DNA from 3 places in the Pseudarthrobacter defluvii genome. Region 2 is predicted to be linked to each of the others. Evidence: riboswitches for the same ligand, from Rfam matches in the RefSeq annotation. Region 2 holds a riboswitch; each other region holds the start of a gene.
What was found. A riboswitch is a leader RNA that binds a small molecule or an ion and turns the genes downstream of it on or off. The one in region 2 is predicted to bind cyclic di-AMP.

Region 1: another riboswitch for cyclic di-AMP. It lies ahead of JCQ34_RS03180 (hypothetical protein); the one in region 2 lies ahead of JCQ34_RS19920 (M23 family metallopeptidase).
Region 3: another riboswitch for cyclic di-AMP. It lies ahead of JCQ34_RS10340 (C40 family peptidase); the one in region 2 lies ahead of JCQ34_RS19920 (M23 family metallopeptidase).

The regions. Positions count from the first base shown of each region.
Region 1 covers NZ_CP066362.1:646,827-651,820, reverse strand. The annotation lists gene JCQ34_RS03190 (ArnT family glycosyltransferase) at 1-28, shown strand, start outside; gene JCQ34_RS03185 (ArnT family glycosyltransferase) at 35-2,113, shown strand; cyclic di-AMP (ydaO/yuaA leader) riboswitch at 2,284-2,444, shown strand; gene JCQ34_RS03180 (hypothetical protein) at 2,450-3,196, shown strand; gene JCQ34_RS03175 (glyoxalase superfamily protein) at 3,380-3,796, opposite strand; gene upp (uracil phosphoribosyltransferase) at 3,841-4,476, opposite strand; gene JCQ34_RS03165 (phosphatase PAP2 family protein) at 4,489-4,994, opposite strand, start outside.
Region 2 covers NZ_CP066363.1:67,332-72,325, forward strand. The annotation lists gene JCQ34_RS19915 (heavy metal translocating P-type ATPase) at 1-1,104, shown strand, start outside; gene JCQ34_RS19920 (M23 family metallopeptidase) at 1,310-2,020, opposite strand; cyclic di-AMP (ydaO/yuaA leader) riboswitch at 2,092-2,256, opposite strand; gene JCQ34_RS19925 (NlpC/P60 family protein) at 2,759-3,532, opposite strand; cyclic di-AMP (ydaO/yuaA leader) riboswitch at 3,540-3,721, opposite strand; gene JCQ34_RS19930 (heavy-metal-associated domain-containing protein) at 3,974-4,291, shown strand; gene JCQ34_RS19935 (hypothetical protein) at 4,537-4,994, shown strand, end outside.
Region 3 covers NZ_CP066362.1:2,241,412-2,246,405, forward strand. The annotation lists gene JCQ34_RS10320 (glucose 1-dehydrogenase) at 1-841, shown strand, start outside; gene JCQ34_RS10325 (DUF1810 domain-containing protein) at 879-1,322, opposite strand; gene JCQ34_RS10330 (DNA alkylation repair protein) at 1,343-1,873, opposite strand; gene JCQ34_RS10335 (TraR/DksA family transcriptional regulator) at 1,870-2,229, opposite strand; cyclic di-AMP (ydaO/yuaA leader) riboswitch at 2,520-2,690, shown strand; gene JCQ34_RS10340 (C40 family peptidase) at 2,694-3,530, shown strand; gene JCQ34_RS10345 (protein adenylyltransferase SelO) at 3,641-4,994, opposite strand, start outside.

The DNA of each region.
Region 1 (4,994 bases), on a different replicon from region 2:
CTCAACCGTTTACCAGCTCACCAAGTAGGACGCCATGGCCAGCCAGCACACCATGCCTGTAACCACCGCAGCCCACTCCCGGAGGAAGCCGCCGGCGCGCCGGGCCGGGTTCGCCCTCAGGGACCGCGCGGGGTTCGCCCGCCTGGACCGGGCGGCCTTCCGCCGGCGGCTGGAACTGGCAACTGTGCTGGCCGGTACGGCCGTGCTTTACCTGTGGAACCTTGGAGCATCCGGCTGGGCCAACGCGTTCTATTCAGCCGCAGCCCAGGCCGGATCCCAGGACTGGGCAGCCTGGTTCTTCGGATCCTCCGACGCCGCGAATGCCATCACGGTGGACAAGCCGCCGGCTTCCCTGTGGATCATGGGGCTCTCGGTCCGGATCTTCGGCCTGAGCTCCTGGAGCATCCTGGTTCCCCAGGCGCTGATGGGGGTTGGCGCTGCCTGGCTGCTCTACGTGGCAGTGCGGCGGGCCGCAGCACCGGCCACCGGTGACGTCCGGCTCGCGCACCGCGCAGGCCTGCTGGCGGCGGCAGTCCTGGCCCTCACCCCGGTGGCCACACTGATGTTCCGGTTCAACAACCCGGACGCCCTGCTGGTGCTGCTCATGACGGCCGCCGGATACGCGGTCCTGCGTGCAGTCCAGGAGGACCGGCTGCGCTGGCTCCTGCTGGCCGGGGCGTTCCTGGGCTTCGGGTTCCTGGCCAAGCAACTGCAGGTCCTGCTGGTGCTTCCCGGGTTCGCCCTGGCCTACATGGTTGCGGGGCCGGGCAGGATGCGGCGGCGGCTGCTCCGGCTGGCAGCGGCAGCGGCAGCGATGGTAATTTCCGCCGGATGGTGGCTGCTGGCCGTGGAGCTGACTCCGGCGGACATGCGGCCTTACATTGGCGGGTCGCAAAACAACTCCATCCTGGAGCTGACCCTGGGTTACAACGGGTTGGGCCGGTTGACGGGCGACGAAACGGGCAGCGTGGGCGGCGGCAACGGCTGGGGTGTTCCCGGCCTACTCAGGATGTTCAACAGCGAGTTTGGCGGCCAAATTGCATGGCTGCTGCCGTCCGCCCTCATCCTTGCGGTGGGACTGGTGTGGGTTGGGCGACGGGCGCCACGCACCGATGCCGTCCGCGCTTCCGTCATCGTCTGGGGCTCGTGGGTCCTGGTGACGGGCCTCGTCTTCAGCTTCATGGCCGGCATCATCCACCCGTACTACGCGGTTGCACTGGCGCCGGGTATCGCCGCGCTGGCCGGCTTGGGCTCCGTTCTGCTGTGGCAGCACCGCCGGCAGGCCGCTGCCGGCATCTTCCTGGCCGCAGCGGTGGCCACGGCAGCTCTTATGGCCTTCCATCTGCTGGGAACCACGTCCGCTTACGGCCCATGGCTGCGCTGGCTGGTGCTCGCCGGAGGTGTGGCCGCCGCGGCAGGACTCGGGCTCAACAGGTTCCTGCGCCTGCGTTCCATGCAGCGGACGACGGCGGCCCTCGCCATTGCCGCGTCGCTCGCCGGGCCGCTGGCCTACTCCATCACCACCGCGGCGACGGCACACAGCGGGGCAATCGTGAGTGCAGGGCCAGCCTCCGGCTTTGGCGCCGGCGGACGCGGGCCGGGAGGCTTCAGTGCGGCCGGCCGGAACAACTCCGGCCGAGTTACAGGACAAGGCTTCGCCGGGCAGAACTCCACGGGACAAGGCTTCCAGCAGCAGGCCAACCGCGGCGGGACCGGCGGGACAACCCAAGGCGGTGCTGGATTTGCGGGCGGCATGGGCGGGCTCCTCGGCGCACCCACCCCATCAGCGGATCTCGTGGCCGCGCTCAAAGACGGCGCATCCGGTTACACCTGGGCAGCAGCGGTGGTGGGCTCCAACAATGCCGCCGGGTACCAATTGGCAACGGAACTGCCCGTGATGGCGGTGGGCGGCTTCAACGGCACCGACCCCTCCCCCACCCTGGCCCAATTCCAGGACCTCGTGAGGCAGGGAAGGATCCACTACTTCATCAGCGGCGGAACCATGCGATCCGCCTCCGGTTCGGATGCCTCGGCCCGGATCGCGCAGTGGGTTTCGGAAAACTTCACTCCGCAAAGCATCGGCGGCACTACCCTCTACATCTTGGCAAGGTAACAACACGGCATGGTGTACCGAAAGTAACGACTCAACCGGACGCAGACCGCAAAGCGGCGCGCCAAAGATCGTGACATCCGTTACCCAAATGTGACATTGGAATGCTTTTCCTGTACCGTCGATTGGGTGCGGCTCCCGTTCGGGCCGCATATCCCGGGTTGACGCCAAGCTCTGCCGCTTCCCCGGATCCCGATTGAGCAACGGCAGAGGCGGGGGACCCACCGTCCCGGGCAATGTACGCCCTTGGGGTTAAGCCAGTACGTGATTTTTCCGTGCGGCCGGATGCCCTCATCCGAACCCGACAGCTAACTCCGCAGGTGTGAGAGGCGATCAATCATGTCCAAAAACACGGCAGAACCATGCCTGCATGCCAAGGCTAAACACCGGGCAGAGCAGCAAGCAGCTACAAAGCCCGCAAAGAAGACCAGCTTCGGTACGCGAGCCGGGATCCTCGCAGCATCCTGCGCGGTGCTGGTGGGGGTAGGCGCGGCAGGTCAGGCGACCAGCAACATGACTCCGGTGTCATCCACCGATTCAAACTCTTCCACGGCAGCGGCCGACGCCCAAATGAGCATCGAGAAGAGCGAAATCCGTTCCAACCCGGCAGCGTCCGTTCCGGCGGCAATAAGCGTTGCGCCGCAGGCAGCGGAACCAGCCCCCGCGCCGGCACCGGCAGCCCCCGCAGCAGAAGCCCCGGCTCCTGCACCAGCCCCTGCACCGGCTCCGGCACCCGAGCCTGCTCCTGCACCTGAGCCGGCACCCGCCGTCGCGGTTAATGATCCCGCCGGCGCCCAGGCCTACGCCGCCGGCCAGTTGGCAACCTTTGGCTGGGGACCTGACCAGATGCAGTGCCTGCAGACACTGTGGACCAAGGAGTCGGACTGGACCACCACGGCCACCAATCCCAGCAGCGGGGCATACGGCATCGTCCAGTCCCTGCCCGCGGAGAAGATGGCCAGCTCCGGCGCGGATTACCTGACCAACTACCGCACCCAGATCAACTGGGGCCTCGATTACATCAAGAAGAGCTACCAGTCCCCCTGCGGCGCACTGAACTTCCACCTCGCCCACAACTGGTACTAGGCACCACTCCCCTGGCGCCGGGGGCTCAAAGGGAACTCTTCCGCTGAATCTCCCCACCTTTGGGGGCGTTCGACGGCGTGTCGCCGGCCATCCGCCGTCGTACGCCTTGGCGACGGGGCAAAGCTGCGAAATTCCAGCACAAACCGCGGGCCGCATCATCACGATGCGGCCCGCGGTTTGCTTTTAACTGTTGCCTTGCCCAGCGTCCTGCGCGCTGCTGTCCTGCCCAGCGTTCCGCCACGGTATGTACTGGACGGCCCACTTGTTGCCGTCCGGATCCGCAAAGTAGACGAAGTGGCCCCATGGGAGCACCTCGACATCACTGACGTCCACACCGTTGTTCTTCAGCTGGTCGTGCGCTTTTTGGATATCGTCGACCACCATTTGGAGAGTGGTCCCCGTGCCGGGAGGGGCGTCCAAAAGCCCCTCGCCCATGCAGATGGAGCAGGCAGAGCCGGGCGGGGTCAGCTGTACAAAACGGATGTCGTCCGACGGCCGCTCGTCGTAGTCCGCGTTGAAGCCCACCTTGTTGACGTAGAAGTCCTTGGCGCGGTCAACGTCGGATACAGGGACAAAGACAAGTTCCAGTTTCCAGTCCATCCGCACAGGCTAGCGGCGGGACCAGCATCCAGAAAGGGTGAAAACTACCCTGCGATGCCGTAGAGCCGGTCGCCGGCGTCGCCCAGGCCGGGAACGATGTAGGACTTCTCGTTGAGCTTCTCGTCGATGGAGGCCAGGACGATGTGCACGTTTGCGTCGCCCAGTTCCTCCTCCAGCTTGGCAAGGCCCTCCGGGGCCGCCAGCAGGCAGATGCAGGTGACGTCCGACGCGCCCCGCTTGAACAGGAACTTGATGGCCTCGCGCAGCGTGCCGCCGGTGGCGAGCATGGGGTCCAGCACGAAGACCTGGCGGCCTGTCAGGTCCTCCGGGAGGCGCTCGGCGTAGGTGATGATGTCCAGCGTTTCCTCGTCCCGGGCCATGCCCAGGAAGCCCACCTCGGCGGTGGGCACCAGCTTGGTCATGCCCTCCAGCATTCCCAGGCCGGCACGCAGGATGGGAACCACCAGCGGCGTGGGCTTGGTGAATGCGGTGCCAATAGTGGTGCTGACGGGAGTCTCGATGGTCACGGGCTCGGTGCGGACCTCCCGCGTGGCTTCATACGCCAGCAAAGTCACCAGCTCTTCCGTCAGCTGGCGGAAAACCGGCGACGGCGTGTTCTTGTCCCGCAGGACGGTGAGCTTGTGGGCGACCAGGGGGTGGTCAACAACGAGAGTGCGCATCCCCCAAAACTATCACCCGGCGGTGTCCTTGCCTCGGCTTCCGGACGCGCCCTCCTTGCCGGCGTCGCCGCCGTCGTGCACGGATTCCAGGACGACATCGCGCACCACGGGACGGTCGAACGTGGGCGCCGGGCCCGCATGCTGCTTGCGCCTCAACAGGTGGAACAACCGATGCGCCAGGATCACGACGGCCACCCAGGCCAGCCCCAGCGTCCAGCCGGCCATGACGTCGGTCAGCCAGTGGTGGCCCAGGAAAACCCTGCTCAGCCCCATGGCGATGATGAAGATCACGCCGGCCGTGATGGCCGTGACCCTCACCCAGAGCTGGTGGAACTGCAGGCACAGGACATACAGGAGGACACTGATGACCACCGTGGTGTTGAGGGTATGGCCGCTGGGGAACGACGGCGAATCCTCGTAAGGCGGCACCGCATCGGCGTGGTCGGGGCGGGTCCTGCCCACGAGCTTCTTGCCGAACGTAGTGGCCAGGATGGAGACGGTTGCCGCGCCGCCCACCA
Region 2 (4,994 bases):
CAGCCGGCATTCACCGCCGCCGTCGCCGTGCTGGTGATCGCATGCCCCTGTGCGCTGGGTCTGGCAACCCCCACGGCACTGCTCACCGGGACCGGCCGCGGGGCCCAGCTGGGCATCCTGATCAAAGGCCCGCAGGTCCTGGAAGACACCCGAACCGTGGACACCATCGTGCTGGACAAGACCGGGACCGTCACCAGCGGCAAACTTTCCGTCGCGGCTGTGCAGAGCCTGACCACGGCGGACGGGGACGAGCTGCTCGCCCTGGCCGGGGCAGCCGAAGCCGCCAGCGAACACCCCGTGGCCCATGCCATCGCACGGGCCGCACGCGAACACGCTCCCCTGGCGGCGGTGGCCGACTTCGTCAGCGCCCCGGGCGGGGGCGTGCGCGGCACCGTCAACGGACGCTCAATCGTCGTCGGACGCGCCGGATGGCTCAAGGACAACGGCATCGACACCCCCGCCGAAAGCCTGGAGCATCTGCACGCGCTGGAGGACTCCGGAGCGACCGTGATCTGGGTCGGCGTGAACGGGCAGGCCGCGGGCCTGATCAGCCTCACCGACACCATCAAACCGGGCTCGGCTGCCGCGATCGGCAGGTTGAAGGAACTCGGACTGCGTCCGATCCTGCTGACCGGCGACAACGCCTCCGCGGCGCTGGCCGTTGCCGCGAAGGTGGGCATCCCGGCCGCGGATGTGCTGGCAGGGGTCCTGCCCGAAGGCAAGGTCGAGGCCGTGCGCCGGCTGCAGAAATCCGGCGCGACCGTGGCGATGGCAGGGGATGGCGTTAATGACGCCGCGGCCCTGGCCCAGGCTGACCTGGGCATCGCCATGGGCAGCGGGACCGACGTGGCCATCGCCGCCGCAGACCTGACGGTCATGGGAAGCGATCTGGGGCAGGTCGCGGAAGCCATCGGGCTGTCCCGAAAGACGTTGGCCACGATCAAGACGAACCTGTTCTGGGCGTTCTTCTACAACGCCGTGGGCATCCCGGTCGCCGCGCTGGGCCTGCTGAACCCGATGATCGCCGGCGCCGCGATGGCCGCCAGCTCGGTCCTGGTGGTGACCAACTCGCTGCGGTTGCGCCGCTTCGGACGGACGCAATGAGGTGAAACGCCGCCCACCTGCGGCAGACATGCTGAAGGCCGGTGATGCACAGCCCCCAAGGCAGCACATCACCGGCCTTCAGTAGTTTATTTACCCGCGCGGACGAACGTGACGGCGCCCTTGGAGGCCATCCAGGTCAGCGGGCGGTCTGAGTTTCCGCAACCAGGAACAGCTGACGGATCATAGCCGGAATCCTCGTGTCTCGTTAAATGTAGGCCGAGGGATTGACGGTGGCACCGTTGACTACGACTTCGAAATGAAGATGGCAACCAGTTGACGCCCCGGTCGTACCAACGCCCGCAATCTCTTGGCCCTGCGTTACTGGTTGCCCGATAGAAACACCGATGCTGGCCAAGTGGTTGTATGTGGTCTTCATCCCGTTGCCATGATCCACAACGATCCGGTTGCCACCGCCATATGGGCTCCAGCCCGCCTCGACGACTTTCCCTGAGCCCGCAGCGAACACCGGAGTCGAGCATGCTCCTGTCAGGTCGACGCCAGTGTGCAGTTCGCCGGCAGCTCCGGTGATGGGGCTGACACGGAATCCGTAGGGGGAGCTCACATTCATGGCGGCCAGTGGTGCCCTCAGGCCGCTGGACTGCTCAGTGGGGGCCACCGCATCCGGTGCCACTGGGGTCGATCCTGAAACCGTTCCGGCAGCCTCCACGGGCGACGCCGGTTTAGGAGCCGGCTGGGAGGTCACTGCGGGGCTGTCAAAGGTCAGGATGGCGGTCGGCACTGCGGTAACGGCAGCCTCAACGGCAGGAACTGTGGACGCGGCGGTCCGGTCCGGGGCTCCGGCGCGGCCACCCGGGTCGGCCTGCGCAGCCGAAAGGGCCGTCAGGGCGATCATTCCCGTGACGGCAGCTGTAACGCCCCACTGTTGGCTCCGCAGCAGAATGGCAGCGTCACGCATAAGGGGGCGGCGTGGCCTGGGAGCAGGAAGGGCACGGCGACGGCCGTGTTTGGGCTGGGCAGACAAGATAGTGGTCCTCTCGGCGCCGGCGAAGTTAGCTGTCGGATTCGGACGAGTGGACTGTCCGGCTGCTGGAGGACGCGCGGCAGCGCAGCCGCCAAGTAGCTTCGCCCCAAGGCGCGCTCCGCGCGCGCCGTAAGTGGATCCTCCGCCCCCGCCTTGAGAAATTCATAGTTGTAGGCCGCCGGCGGGGTTTGGCGTAGCGGGCAACACATACCCGCCAGGGGTATGCCTCCCTAGAGTAGCGAACCGTTCGCATAAGTTACAAATCCGTTATTCACTCCACTCGCGGCTGCCTGACCCAAGCAGCGCGCATTGCCCGCACGGTGGCGGGCGGACATCGTGATCGGGCGATCCGGTGGTTACGGGCACTGACCCGGCCGGATCGCGCAACCGATTGGCTGCCCCGCCGTACGCTGGCGCGCATAGAGACCAACCTGTTTTGGGCGTTCTTCTCTAACGCCGTCGGCATCCCGGTCGCCGCGCTGGGCCTGCGCAACCCGATGATCGCCGGCGCTGCGATGGCCGCCAGCTCGGTCCTGGTGGCTACCAACCATGTGCGGTCGCGCCGCTTTGGACCGCCGTTACGGGATGAATCTGCGTCCAACCGGGGCAGAAGTGCTGAAGGGCCGGTGATGCACAGCCCCCAAGGCAGTGCATCACCGGCCCTTCAGTGGCTTACTTACCGGCGCGGACGAACGTGACGCTGCCCTTGGAGGTCATCCAGGTCAGCGGGTGCACTGCGGTTTCGTTCTTCCCGTTCAGGCCCGAGCTGAGGACCTGGCCGTTGCCGACGTAGATTCCTACGTGGCCGGGCTGCATGACCATGTCGCCGGGCTGCGGGTCGGTGACCACGGTGCCGTAGTTCATGAACTGCATGGGACCCAGGTCCCCGACACGGATACCGGCAGCGTTGAGGGCGTTTTCGACCAGTCGGGTGCAGTCCTGGATCATGCCGATCTGGGCGTAGGCGGAGGAAACCATGATGGCGTTGATACCGCCGGCCACGGGCGCGGCTACAGGAGCGGCAGCAGCAGGGGCAACCGTCACCCGCGCCTTCACGGGCGCAGCCGCTGCAGCCACCGCGGGTGCGGCGGACGCCTTGGGCGCCTCGACGGCGGCTGGCTTGGGTGCTTCCACCACCGGCGCCGGGGTGGTCTCCACCGCGGGGCGCTCGAAGGAAATCCGGACCGTTGCGTCCGCACTGAGCGGGGCCTGGACCTGGCTGGCGACTTCCAGTGCCTGAGCCGGCTCCGCCTCACGCTGGGCCGGGGCATCGGCTGCCTGGGCGGCAATGCCACTGGTCAGGACAAGGCCGGACGCCGCGGCGATAACGGCCGCCTGCCGGCCGGCGGCACCGGCGTTTCCGGCGACCGATTTGGACAACACCGCAAGGGCGCTGGTCTGGACAGGGACCGCGCGGTGGCGGCCGTGAGCTTTGCGCATGGGCATGAAAGGGCCTCTCCCACTGCCTGCGAGGTTAGCTGTCGGATTCGGATGGGAGACACCCGGCCGGACCGGCGCCAAAAGCACCAGGCACGGCTTCACCCCAAGACCTGCCCGCAGCAGGCCACTGTTGGTTTCCCCGTCTCTGCCGGACGAAAGTTGCGAACGGATCCCGGGCAGCGGCAGAGTTAGGCAAGTCCGCTCGGGAGTGCCGCATTCGGAGAAACCGGCACGGCTTCGACCGTACTTCACGCAGGCCTCATTTGTCACATTTGAATAACATGAGATGCATATCACAGGACATCTCCTTTCTTCCCGATACCCCCACCCGGTATAGTTTCTGTTGTTGTCAGTGAAGTGGTATGTCCCGGCCGGCCCCTGCGCCCGGCTTTCACAGCCGTTCAATCCCAGCGCCCATTAGTCCTTCGTCAAGGAATGGAAACTGACATGTGTGGAACCGAAAACCGTACCCAGCTGCCGCTTGCTTCCTCCGCGTCCGGGTGCAGCTGCTGCTCGACTGAAGCCGCCCCTGCCCCCACCGCAGCCGCCGGTGCCACTACCGTTGAATTCGCTGTGGACGGCTTGACCTGCGGGCACTGCGTTCAGACGGTCGAGAAGGCCGTCTCTGCCGTTGATGGGGTGGAGTCTGCCTCCGTTGATCTCGTCCCTGGCGGCCGTTCCCGTCTGTGGGTGCAAGGTACGGTTGACGCGGCAGCGACGCGGGAGGCTGTGACTGCCGCCGGGTATACCTTCGTCGGAATCTAATGTCTGCACGTCCCCGGAGCCTCTCCTCGCGCGGGGCATTGTGCTTTCCGGGGAGGAGGGCCGTTCCACAATGACAGCACCCGCAGGTGCCCCCGGGCGGCTTGTGCCGGAAAGCCACCATCCCGACGCCGACGCCGGTAGACGGACATGCAGGCCCGCGCGTTTGAACTAGAAGGAGCGGGCCGGCAGGCACATTCTGCAGGTTTACCCTTGTAGTGAGAACTCTACGGAAAGGAGGAAGAGTCGTGACTCCAGCGCATCGTCGCCTTCTCACGGCCCTCCTCCTGCGGGGAGGGTTCCTGACCGCGGCCCTGGCCATCATTGCCGGCATCTTTGGCATGCACGTCATGAGCGGCGCCCACGACATGCCCCCGGGTTCCTCCATGTCAATGGCAGGCCCAGGGGGGTCGACGCAGCTGCAGACCATGACGGCCAGCCACGTCCACGCCATGGGGACGTCAAGAGGTGTGGCCTCAAATGATCCGGCGGCCGCGGGTTCCTTCTCCTTGTCGTCCTGTGACCCGGCGGGGTCGTGCACCGAGATGTCTGCCGGTGACGCCGCCTGTGTCCTTGCCCCGGGACATACGACTCTCGCAGCTCCACTGCCGGGAACAGCGCCCTACGATCTGCCCGATTTTGGTGCCGCCGCTGCGCTCGGCAGCACCTATGCCTACTCACCGGGCAGCCCCTCCCCCGGTGACCT
Region 3 (4,994 bases), on a different replicon from region 2:
CCCGCCCAAGCAGCACCAGCCCGAGCCGGGCCTTGATGCCGAACTGGCGCCCAAGGCCGATCTGGGCGAAGAAACGTACCGCGGAACGGGACGGCTGGAAGGCCGCCGCGCCATCGTGACCGGCGCGGACTCAGGCATCGGCGCCGCAACGGCCATTGCCTTTGCCAGGGAAGGCGCCGACGTCGTCCTTTCCTACCTGCCCCAGGAAGAGGAGGACGCCTCCCGCATCGCCGGGATCATCGAGGCCGCAGGCCGTAAGGCTGTCAAGGTGCCGGGCGACCTCAAAGATTCGGCGACGTGCCGGGAACTGGTGGATACCGCGGTTGCCGTGCTGGGCGGGGTGGACATCCTGGTCAACAACGCCGGGAAGCAGGTGGCCCAGGAGGACCTGCAGGACATCACCGACGAGCAGTTCGACCACACCCTAAAGACCAATGTGTACGCCATGTTCTGGGTGACCAAGGCGGCCGTCCCGCACATGCCGGCCGGCTCGACCATCATCAACACCACCTCGATCCAGGCGTACAACCCGTCCCCCACCCTGGTGGACTACGCCACCACCAAGGCCAGCATCAACAACTTCACCAAGGGGCTGGCGCAGCAGCTGGCCCCCAAGGGAATCAGGGTGAACGCCGTGGCCCCGGGACCCATCTGGACCCCCCTGCAAGTCAGCAGCGGCCAGCCCAAGGAGCAGCTGCCGGAATTCGGACAGTCCACTCCCCTGGGCCGGGCAGGACAGCCTGCGGAGCTGGCACCCGCCTATGTCTTCCTGGCCTCACCCGAGTCCAGCTACGTGGTGGGCGAGACGCTGAACGTCAACGGCGGCAGCCCCACGCCCTAGCAGGAACCCCCGGCCCGGCTGACCCGTCAACCTGAGGTCAGTCAGCGGCCTGGCCGGCCAGGATTTCGTCGGTGGCCGGGTCCGGCTCGCCATCGAAGAACTGGGCCAGGACAGTCTTGAACACTGTTTCTCCGGGTGCCGCCCGGAGAAACAGTGTCATGGACGATCGCAGCTTCCTGGCATCGATGCCGCCGAATATGTCTTCGGCGGGCTGGTCGGCGTGGTTGGCCAGGGCCAGGGCGCATTCCAGGAGCCGCGGGCCCAGCACGTCGTGGTCCAGGTAGGCGCGGGCCTCAGCCAGTGAGGAGATGGCGTATTTGCGGGACGTTGCGCTCTGCCCCAAACCGGAAATCTGCGGGAAGACGAACCACATCCAGTGCCCGGATTTCCTCCCGACCTGCAGCTCCCCCAGCGCCTGGTCATAGGTACCGCCGCTGTCTTGCGCGGCAACAAAACGGTCAAGGTCAAAGTGCTCGTTCATGTGGATCTCCCGGTTTAAGGTCAAAGGGTCAAATCGTTGTCGAGGGCGGCTGCCGCCTCCTGAAGCTGCGGGTCGGGGTCGTCCCGCCACCGGGCCAGGACCACACCGGCCCGGTGGCGCTCGCGCTCCCCGAGGCCGGACAGCAGCGGCACCAGGACGTCGGCAAGGAGAGGTTGGGTCAGGTCAGCGGCCTGGGCGGAACGCAGGAAGCCTTCGAGCCGGGTCAGGTCCGAGTGCCGAAGCAGCCGCACCCTTGACTGCAACAGCACCACCGCCGCCAACCGGCGCTCAAACACCGGGCGGGAGCCGGGCCTGGGCTGTCCCCACAGGGCGGAAGCAAGCATCACCGTGGCGTCATGGTCCAGGTCCTTGAATTTACGCAGCGTGTCGCGCACCGTGCCGCGCACCGCTCCGATGGAAGAGCCATAAGAGTCCAGCGCCCAGCCCAGCCGGTTCCCGACGTCGTCCGCCCGATACCAGGCGCCTTCGTTCTGGAGGGTCCGGTCAACGAACTCCACCGCGGCGGACACCACCTCCGTAGGGCCGGTCATCGTCCCCGGCCGGACGAGGCGTGCCGGAGACAAAACGGCGTCCACGGCCGCGCTTCCAGCCTGCCTTCCGCAATGGGTTCACCGCATACTGCGCAGGCGCCGTAGGTCCCCGCGGCCAGGCGGGCCAACGCCGCGTCAATCTGGTCCAGGCCGGCCGAGCTCTGCTTCAGGAGCGCCGAAGCCTGTGAGAGCTCGAAGGCGATCGTGGCCCCTTCGGGATCGTGCTCGTCATCGACGTTGGAGTCCTGCCGGGCCGAATTCGCCGCGTCTATGTCGGCCCGCAGCGCCGGCAGCAGCTCCAGCCGCCGCGCCCGCTCCTCTTCGAGCAGCACGCGGAACCGGTCGAAATCTGGCATGTAATCAGCCTAGCGGTCCGACCGGGAACCGTCGGCATGGAAACGGCCCGTGCCGTGGGGCCAGCAGCATCCCCCTCGCGCCCGTGTCCGCACCGTTACCGGGCTGCACGCCATGGCTATTAGCCGAGCTTAAACCCGGGACGGAGGTAACATCCAAACGTTTGCGGAATTCGAGAGCGGGACCTCGTATGTTATCCAAATGTGACAATGCCGCCGCATGTGGGTTATGGTCTTCAGGTGTCCCTCTCAGTCGGGACATTCCCATCAGTATGCCGAGCCCTGCCGCTGATCATGGGATACAACCGCTCCAGCTGGCAGGGACGGGGGAACCAAGTTTCCGCGGCCACTTGTGGCCTTGGGGTTAAGTCGATAGCGCCTCCGTCCGTTACGGGGATGCTTCCGGCCGGGTATCTCCAGCCCGAACCCGACAGCTCACCCCGCAGGCATGGGAGAGGCGATCAACCGTGTCAAAAAATTCCACCCCTGCCCGTCACCGCGCAACTCCGGCCCGCTCGATTGTTCTCGAGGGCCTCGCCGTGACAGCCAAGTCCCAGGCCCGCTCGCTGGGCCGCCCCGCGCTGGCAGTTGCTGCAGCGTCCGGCATTGCCTTCGGCGTCGGCGCCCCGGCCCACGCCGGTGTCACCGGCCCGGACACCACTGAAAAGACCAACGTGCAGGCCTACTCCGCACCTGCCGCCCCCGTTGCGGCAGCGGCAGCAGGAAGCGTCCACACCGTAGTTTCCGGCGATACCCTCGGTGCCATCGCATCTGCTTACGGCGTTAGCCTGAACGATGTCCTGGCCGCCAACGGCCTGGGCCTGTCCTCGGTTATCTACCCGGGCGACCAGATCCAGATCCCCGGCGCCGGTTACACCGCCGCACCGGCTCCGGCTCCGGCAGCAGCGCCCGTGCAGACTGCAGCCGCCGCTCCGGCCAACACCGGCATGAACATGTCCTACGCCTCGGCCACCCCCGTATCAGCCCCCAGCGGCACGGGCACCGGCGCTGCCATCCTGGCGAACGCCTACAGCCAGCTGGGCGTGCAGCAGGACTGTACTGCCATGGTTGAGAAGGCGCTGCGCTCGGTGGGCAAGTCCGTTGGCGATCTTGCCCCCACCCAGTTCTTCCAGTACGGCACCGTGGTCAGCGCTCCTGCTCCCGGCGACCTGATCATAACCTCCGGCCACGTGGGCGTTTACGCCGGTAACGGCCAGGTTGTCAGCGGCGGCGTGAACGGCTACGACACCCAGGTGCACTCCATCAGCTGGCTGGGCGGCTACTCAGCAGTCCGCGTCGCCTAGTCTTCGCGCAACCGAAGGCGCGCATCCGCGCAGGCATTGAAACAGGAGGGCGGCAGCCGGTACACCGGCTGCCGCCCTCCTGTCGCATCTGCCCTCCGCATCCGCAGCTGTCAGGTCCCGCAGAAGGTCATGTAGCTGCCGAAATCTTCAGGGGCGCCTTCCGCGTAGCGTTCCAGCCCGGACCGCTCGGTGAAGGGATCGCTGACTGCCTCCAGCAGCTGCTGCAAGGGTGCCAGGGTTCCGCCCGTGGCAGCGGCCAGCGCCTCCTCCACAAGGTGGTTCCTGGGGATGTACGCCGGGTTGACGCTGTCCATCAGCTCCGCGTCCGGTTCAAGTGCCTGCCACCGCTCCGCCCAGGAATCGAACGCGGCCAGATCAAGAACCATGCCGCGGACCGGGCGAAGGTCGCCCCGGGCCGCCTTGCCAAGGTTACGGAAGAAGAGGGTGTAGTCCACGGGGCCGTCTTTCAGGATGTCAATGGCGCCGTCCACCAGCGCGGACGTGGTTTCCCCGTCACTGCCCCCGCCGCTGCCAAGGCCGAGCTTGGCATTCATCCCGCTGGTCCACGCCCTGCTGTATTGCCCCCGGAAGCCGCCAAGCACCTCCACCGCCGGGCCAACCGCCTTCTCCTGGTCTTCGTCGATGAGCGGCAGCATCGCCTCGGCGAGCCGGGCAAGGTTCCATTCGGCCAAAACCGGCTGGTTGGCGTAGGCGTAGCGGCCGCTGACGTCGATTGAACTGTAGACGGCGGCGGGATTGAACGCGTCCACGAACGCGCACGGGCCGTAATCGATGGTTTCCCCTGAGATGGTCATGTTGTCTGTATTCATGACCCCGTGCACAAATCCCACCAGCATCCAACGGGCCACCAATTCCGCCTGGGCCGAGACGACAGAGGCGAACAGTTCCAGGTAGGGGTTGTCGGCGTCAGCGGCGTGGGGGTAGTGCCTGCTGATGGCGTGGTCGGCCAGCCGCTTCAGGAGCTCCATGTTTTCCGTGGCACGCGCGTACTGGAAGCTGCCCACGCGCAGGTGGCTGCTTGCCACCCGGGCCAGGACGGCGCCCGGCAGCATATCGTCGCGCCGGACCTGGCGGCCCGTCCCCACGACGGCGAGCGAACGGGTGGTGGGGATGTGCAGGGCGTACATGGCCTCGCTGACGAGGTATTCACGCAGCATGGGCCCGACGACGGCCCGCCCGTCCCCGGCCCGGGCAAAAGGCGTGCGTCCCGAGCCTTTGAGGTGGATGTCAAGGAGGCGTCCGTTCCGGTCCGTGACCTCGCCCAGCAGAAGTGCCCGTCCGTCACCGAGCAGGGGTGAGTATCCGCCGAACTGGTGGCCGGCGTAGGCCTGCGCCACCGGAGTGGCGCCGGGTGGAATGTGATTCCCCACCAGGAGCCGCACGCCTTCGGGACTGCGCAGGTACTCCGGGTCAAGGCCCAGCTCACGCGCAAGCTTCTCGTTG